Linked DNA regions of Prochlorococcus marinus str. SB. The protein of the gene in region 2 interacts with the protein of the main gene of each other region in a pairwise test. Links are inferred from orthologs where the notes say so. Each region holds a gene or a part of one and is shown on either strand. Other genes may lie near its edges.

What was found. Proteins that work in one complex are often made in the same cells at the same time.
Region 1: the proteins of EV02_RS05515 (region 2) and EV02_RS01670 interact in binary tests that used the Escherichia coli proteins (3 or more experiments, as listed by UniProt). The link is inferred for Prochlorococcus marinus str. SB from one-to-one orthologs.

What each region holds. Positions count from the first base shown.
Region 1 is NZ_JNAS01000002.1:899,840-903,381, forward strand. The notes cover bases 647-3,542. They hold EV02_RS01670 (FtsW/RodA/SpoVE family cell cycle protein), read right to left. Parts: upstream 2,765-3,542; coding sequence 1,529-2,764; downstream 647-1,528. Other genes in these bases: EV02_RS01680 (cytochrome c biogenesis protein ResB), read right to left, coding at 647-789; EV02_RS01675 (cytochrome c biogenesis protein CcdA), read right to left, coding at 790-1,446; EV02_RS01665 (ATP synthase), read left to right, coding at 3,031-3,507; atpB (F0F1 ATP synthase subunit A), read left to right, coding at 3,531-3,542. Also shown: more of EV02_RS01680, read right to left, coding at 1-646.
Region 2 is NZ_JNAS01000002.1:135,588-139,866, forward strand. The notes cover bases 576-3,561. They hold EV02_RS05515 (peptidoglycan D,D-transpeptidase FtsI family protein), read right to left. Parts: upstream 2,952-3,561; coding sequence 1,200-2,951; downstream 576-1,199. Other genes in these bases: tal (transaldolase), read right to left, coding at 576-1,109; EV02_RS09745 (hypothetical protein), read right to left, coding at 2,951-3,220; EV02_RS05505 (CPBP family intramembrane glutamic endopeptidase), read right to left, coding at 3,463-3,561. In the rest of the region: EV02_RS05525 (NAD(P)/FAD-dependent oxidoreductase), read left to right, coding at 1-83; more of tal, read right to left, coding at 108-575; more of EV02_RS05505, read right to left, coding at 3,562-4,279. UniProt on the Escherichia coli protein: Essential cell division protein that catalyzes cross-linking of the peptidoglycan cell wall at the division septum. Required for localization of FtsN.

The sequences.
Region 1 (3,542 bases), 760 kb from region 2 along the record:
TTGATAAATAGTTAATCCTTTAAACCTGATTGGGTGATTAACTTTGGTTGTTTTTATTTCATTTAAATTAAGATCTTCAGAAGAAAAATTTAATTTTGAAATAAACTGTTTTGGCACACCATCACTTTCACGTTCTATAGAAAAATCGACTAATTTTACATTCGCTTTTGAGTTTGTGCTCTCATTGACAAGATCTAAAGTTTCTCCAGGCAGTAAATATTGTTCTTTTGATTGACTTGTAAAACTTCCATATGCTGAACCTATAAGTAAGACTATTAATCCGATATGTACAACTAAAGGACCGATTTTTCCAATTAAACCCTTTCTTGCAGAAATATGACTATGAAATTTGTATGTTTTCCATCCTTTTTTTTTAAGTAATAAATCTACTTTTGCTATATGTTCTCCATCTTGATTGATTGGATAACTTGTAGTTAGTTGCAGTTTGCTAAATTTTTTTTCGCTATTATATTCAATCCATTTTAATGAAGCTTTTAATGAAGGAATTTGCCTCCTGAAACTACAAGCTGCAAGAGAAATGCAAAGAAGAATTAATGTAAATAAAAACCAAAAGCTTGTATATATATGATCCAATTGAAGTTTTAAGACTTTTTCTCCATCTAAAAATCCAAAAATGGGAGCACTATCGAAATTATTAATATAGAATTTATTATTACTACCTTGAGGTATAAAAGTACCTATTCCACTTGCAATAGCAATGAAGATTATCAGCGATATAGCGAATCTTAAACTTGATATTTTTAAAATAAGATTCTTAAAAATAATCATTTAAATCCAATTTGAAAATAAATTTAATAGCCCTAGGGAAACTAAAAATATCCCACTTAAAGTCGGAATTATTTGACTAAATTTTCTAAGAGCTAAAAATTGCTTTAAGTTTTCTGCAGTTGCTCCTGCAATGATTAATGGAGTTACTTGGCCTATCCCAAAGAAAAATAAAAAAATAATAGATATTATCGGGTTTTTAGCTTGCGATACCCAAGCCAAAAGAGTTGCCAAAACTGGAGTAATGCAAGGTGAAGAAGCTAGTCCAAAAGTAGTCCCTATGGCAAAAGGTGCTATAAATGTTGGTATTTTATCTTCAATTATTTTTATATCAGGTCCATTCGGAAATTGAAACTTTAGAATTCCTAATAAATTTAAACCCATTATTATTGCTAATAAGGCAACAAATGAAGTGTAATAAGATGGAATTTGCCCATATATTTTACCTAAGAATCCACTCGCAGCCCCCAGTGCAACAAGCGAAAAAACTACACCTCCTGAAAAACTAATAATTTTAAATTTATTTTTCTCTGTTCCGCCTATATAAGCAATAGTCACTGGCAGTAATGATAATGAACATGGCCCAAGACTTGTTAAAAGTCCTGCGCTGAAAACCAAAAATATAGTAAATGGACCAGGACTATTAAGACCATTCTGCATAAGCAGATTACCCTTTTGAGATAATTCTGAAATAACTAAATTAAATGATTCGATAGCTTGAATTTAATCCTTTAAATTCTAACTAATTAAGAGTCTTTCGTGTACTAATCATTCCAATGAATCCTGTTGACTCTAATGAACATCTAACTAGCATCCCTGCAATAAAAAAAGACGCTATTAATGAATTGCCACCATAACTAATGAAAGGTAGTGGTAACCCTGTAGTAGGCATTGAACCTGTTGCTACAGCAATATGCATTATTGATTGACCTGTCAACAACACACCACATCCCATAGCAACTAATTTTGTATAATTGTTCCTGCACTTAAGACTAATTCTTAGGCTTACATAAGAGAATAATGCTAAAAATCCTAAGAATAAAGTACACCCCAATAAACCAAATTCTTCCGCAAAAATTGCAAAAATAAAATCTGTATACATGAACGGCAGATATTGTAATTTTTGTATCGACAGTCCAAAACCTTGACCAAATAGACCACCTGAACCTATAGCTAATAAACTTTGAACCAATTGAAATCCATTTTCTTGTTGATCTTTCCAAGGATTTATAAATGAAGTAACTCTCAGTTTTTGATATTCGTTATTAAGGATGCTGATACATCCAGTAATTAATCCCATTGAAGCAAATGAGCAAAGAGAGCTAAGTTTTACTTCTCCACATAAACCCATTACCCAAAGAAGAATTCCAGTTAATGATGCAGTACTTAAATTAGGCTGTTTAAGTATTAAAAAAATTAATAAACCAAAGGTTATAATTGAAATTAATTTTTTATCATTCTTTACTAGATTCCAATGTGCGAAAAGATTAGAAGCTTCTAGAATTAAAAAAGGTTTAATTAATTCAGATGGCTGGAGACGTAAATTGCCAAGCACTAGCCATCTTGAAGATCCATTAACTGTAATTCCAGTAAGATTGGTAAGTAAAATCAAAAAGAATAAAATATAAAAAATAATTCTTGAAAACTTTAAAAGATTTCTAATGTCTGTATTAAGTACGAAATAAAATAAACCAATTCCGGGAATTGTCCAAATGATTTGTTTTTTCAAGAAGTAAGCCCAATTTCCCATTTCCCTACTAGCCACCCACCAACTTGATGATCCTAGTATGCATATTCCTAATATTGACCAAATGCCAATGATGACAATGAGGATTTTTGCTTCATAAGGCCATATCGACCAAGGTAAGGGAAATATAGACTCTGTTAAATTGCTGAAATTTTTTTTGTAATTAGAACTAAAGGTTTTTTTTCTTTTAGAAATTCTTTTATATTTTATTTTTTCTTGACTTATCTCCAATTTTTTAGATGTATATTTACTATTGAGACGTTTAATTGAGATTTTGCCAAGTCTTTTATTAAGGTATTAAAGTGTTAAAGCAATTCAAAAGATGACTTTTCATAAATTTTATTTTTGAAGAATAAAGTAAAAAATGGCCTACAGATTCATTATAAATCTTAAGAATTAATTTTTTATAAAAAAAAACTAGCTAAAAGGGACCTCTCCGTGATAGATTCCGTGAGTTTATATACTTACTTAAAACCATTCAGAGGGGTTTCTAAACTATGTTCACATCAGTGGACTCAAATAGAAAAAAACTTGAGCATCCTTCTAATGAGAATGTTCAATTTCCTCAATCCCTGAATAATTCGATCATTAAAGAAAGTAAATCTGGCATTGCCAATCAAATAGATCATTTGCTTTCCCAAAATGATGAATACACAAAATTGCAATTAACAATTTTTGGAATTACTTTTATTGTTTCAATTTTATTAGCATCAATAACAGGAATTTTTCTAGGCTTTACTTTTGGTTTTAGTATTTTTATAGGTGCAATTGCCGGAATTTTTTACCTTCGTTTGCTTGCCAAAAGTATAGGGAAACTTGGTAAAGAATCATCAGGTGTATCAAAATTGCAACTATTAGTTCCAGTTTGTCTCTTTATTTTTGCGAGCAAGCTAGGATATTTGGATATTTTTCCTGCAATGATAGGTTTTTTTATTTATAAGCCTTCACTCATTCTTTATTTTTCACGTTCTTAAGTAAATTTTTTTATTCAAAACAAATGTTTTTTAAT
Region 2 (4,279 bases):
CTCAAATATTATCAGGAGAAATGAGTTATGAAGATATTGCAAAAAGAGTTATCAGACGACTTTTAACAAAAAGCGGGGCTTAATTCTTTTTCAATTCGAACTTAAATTTAATTAGCAGAAATCAATTTATGATTTTTAATCTCTGAATATCTCTTTATTAGCAGCTCTTCTAATTCTTCTATAGCCTTACTGAATCCAGTGATACCTTCACTAAGCTTTTCACTTGCCATTTGATCTTCTAACATACTTAATCTGAAATCTTTTTCTTCAAATTCATAATCAATAGAATTATTTATTTGGGTACTTTCATCTAATTTTCTAACTAACTCTCCTTTTTCTTTTTTTAGTTCCTCAAGAAATTTTGGTGCGATTGTTAAAAGATCGCAACCTGCTAATTCTTTTATTTCATCGAGATTTCTAAAGCTCGCTCCCATTACTTCTGTCTTGAATCCCTTTTCTTTAAAGTAATTGTATATTTGTGTAACCGAAATAACACCAGGATCTTCAGAACCGACAAAACTAGTTTTACCAGTTTTTGCTTTATGCCAATCTAATATACGGCCAACGAAGGGAGAAATTAGAGTTATCTTTGCATTAGCACAAGTTACAGCTTGGCAGAAGTTAAAAAGTAAAGTTAAGTTGCACTTAATACCCTCTTTTTCCAAAATTTCAGCTGCCTTAATTCCCTCCCAAGTTGCGGCAATCTTAATTAAAATTCTTTCCTTTTTAATTCCAAAATTTTTATAAAGATTGATCAATTTTCTTGCTTTTTCTACCGTAGCTTCAGTGTCAAAGCTCAGTCTTGCATCAACTTCTGTAGATACACGCCCTGAAATAATTTTCAATATTTCTTTTCCAAAAAATACTGAAACTTGGTCAACAGTTTCTTTAATTAATTCAATTTCAGAGAATCCTTGGGACAATGCCTTTTGTGAACTGTCTAAAGCTCTATCAATTAACTTCACATAATCAGGGTTCTTAGCAGCAGCAAGTATTAGCGATGGATTGGTGGTGGCGTCCCTTGGTTGAAATTTTTTTATCGAATCTAAATCTCCAGTATCAGCAACAACAACGGTCATTGAGGACAATTGTTCTAAAATTGATTTCATATCTAGACAATGATATATATACATAAACTAGCTTTTATTCCTGATGAAATCATCAGATAATGAACTAAATATTTATAAAAATGGAAAATTTTAGGGTTTTTTAACAATCATTCCGTGATCTTTAATATTAGGAGGTATTTTTTCAATAACTATCAAACTCTCGATAATTTCTTTAGCTACAGGTACAGCAACAGTTGAACCATATGCATATGATTTAGATGGCTCATCAATAACCACGAGGACGGCAAATTTTGGATCATTAACTGGTAAGGTTGCCACAAAACTACAAACTTTTTTACTTGTATACGAACCATTTATGGCTTTTTGAGATGTACCCGTTTTCCCAGCTATCCTATAACCCTCGATTTTCGCTCCAGATCCACTACCTTTATCTACTACACTCTCCATCCATTCAAGAACAATTTTGGAGACATCCGGTGAAAAAAATTGTTTCTTTGAATTTTTATTAACTCTTTCTTTGAAAGTTGAGGTTACATGTGGAGTCACTTCAAACCCCCCATTTGCTAAAGCCGCATGAAGTTGAACCAATTTAAGTGGCGAGATTGAGAACCCTTTACCAAAAGAAGTTACGGCAGGTTCAATTGATTGATTTACAAATAAATCTTTTCTCTTTAGTTGGCCTGCAGTTGATTCAAATAAGTCAGTCTCTAAATTTTTATTTATACCTAAATTTTGTAGCCAATCCCAATAAATTGTGGGGTCTAAATTTTGCATTATTTTTACCATCCCAACATTACTTGAAACCTGCAATACTTTTGGATAGTCAATGTATCCATTACCTTTTTTATTCCAATTCGAAAGTGTCCATCCTCCAACCTTAATCCTTCCAATATCTTCAACTAATCCATCTTTCTGGATTACTTTTTCTTCTAACGCTAAGGCAAGATTAATAGGTTTAAAAGTTGAACCAGGCTCAAATAAATCTTGAGAATACCAACCCCTAAAGAGTTCAGAATCATACTGCCAAAATTTATTTGGATCATATGACGGGACTGTAACCAAGGAGAGGATCCGACCATTATTAACATCCATAACTATGGCAAATCCCTTCTTTGCTTTCCATTCCCTTACTTGCTTTGATAATGCATTGAATGACGCTTTCTGTAATTTTGAGTCTATAGTTAGCCCTAAACTTTTGTAATCATAAATAAAATCCCCTGGGGCCGAATTATCCGGTAGAGGAGTTCCATCTCCTCCTCTTTTTATTAAATTACTTTTATTAAAAACTTTAATTTGATTATCTAAATGAAGCTCTAAACCTGCTGAACCTTTATTTTCATCATTTACAAAACCTACAAGATTGGAGTAAATCTCTCCTTGAGGATAATATCTATGAGAATATTTAAACAAATCAAGTCCGCTTATTTGAAGGTTCCTAATCTTTTCTGCCTTTTCTTCAGAAATCTTATCCAAAAGCTTGATACCAATCATTTTATTATTAAATTTCTCAACGAGTATTTCATTATTAATATCCAAGATAGATGACAATTTTTTTGTAACTTCTTCAATACTGCGAACTCTATTAATTGAATCACCAGGAAAATTAAAATATTGTGGATGGGCCCATAATTTGTAAAGAGGTTTATCGTAAGCAATTAGTCTATTATTTCTATCAACAATTGATCTCCTTTTTTTTAAGGCGTTAATTTTAGAAGACTGTATTAATCTAGCTTTCCTTTGCAAATCAGATGCGTTAAAGACTTGCAATTTAACTAACCTACCAAATAAACAAAATATTAGTAGTAAACTAAAAATATAGAGAAATTTAAATCTTCTTTGATCTAGTGGTGTTAAACGAACAATTTTTTTGTATTTTTTCATCAATATCCCCTTTGATATTTGCTATCTATAAAACCTTCAATGAAACTACTTAAATTTTTCTTAAATAAACTTTCTTTTTTTTCTGAAAGTTTATCTAGATAGATTAAATCTTTAGGTTTAGTTTTTGTATAAGTATTAATAGACTCAAGTTCACTAATATAAAATTCCTCAATTTTGGCAATATAATCAATAAGATTATTATTGATAGCTCTTGTTTTATATAAGTTTTTATATGTATTTGACCATTTTCTTTGACTATTAAAAGACAAGAAAAATAAAGTGAAAATTAATACCAAAAGAGAGATATTAATAGTGTCGAAAATTTGATGTATTAATTTGACATTAATTAGAGATATTTTTTCTGAGTTTTTTTTAATTTTATATAAAACTTTTTTTTTTAAATTAAGTTGATTCCCATAAGGTTTCATCTCTGATTTATTTTTTAATAAAAGAAGTGTTATTAATCAAATAAACATCTTTTTGTTTGATTCGCAAGTAAAAATTAAATTCTTTATGTCCTCAATAGGAACAAATTTAAGAAAGTCAATCCATTCCATAAAGAATGCATAATAACTGAGGAAAACAAACTCCCTGAAGCAATTCTTGTAATTGCTAATCCAATCCCTAGAACAAATAATGGCGGCATTTCTCCCAAACTTAAATGGGCTAATGCAAAGATAAAAGCTGAAAATATAATGCCCGAAATTACTCCAAAATCTCTTGAAAGAGTTGGCAGTAAAATACCGCGAAATATAATCTCTTCAAATAGAGGAGCTAATAGGGTTGTTGTTATAAATAATAGAAAAAATGATAAGTAATTATTATTATTGAGAACAATTTCTAGCAAGGGGTTACTACCATTCTGATTATCGATCAGAATATTCATAATTAGAGAGATCAATAAAACAAAAGGAACAATTGTTAACCAACCTTTAATTCCCTGAATAATTGCATATTTTATTGGCAAGAAATTAAACTGTAAATAATCCTTTTTAAAAGTAAATTCACCATTCAATGATTTAATTTGATAAAAAACTATCCATAATGGAGGGATGGCCATAAAAAGATATCCAAAGAAAATTTTTAAAGATTGAGACAATTCATTAGAGATATTTTTAGAAAAAAGTTCAACCAAACTGATAGAAAATAAAGGTGATACCACTTCTCCTAAAACAACAAATCCACCTGCAATTAATAAAACCATATCAATTAATTCTAAATCTAAGGATTTAATTTCTTTCCAACCAAACTTTTTAAAATATATGGTTTTCCATAATATTTTTAAAGCCAGTATAGAGCCAATAAATATTGTTAAAAGTGGAATTAGT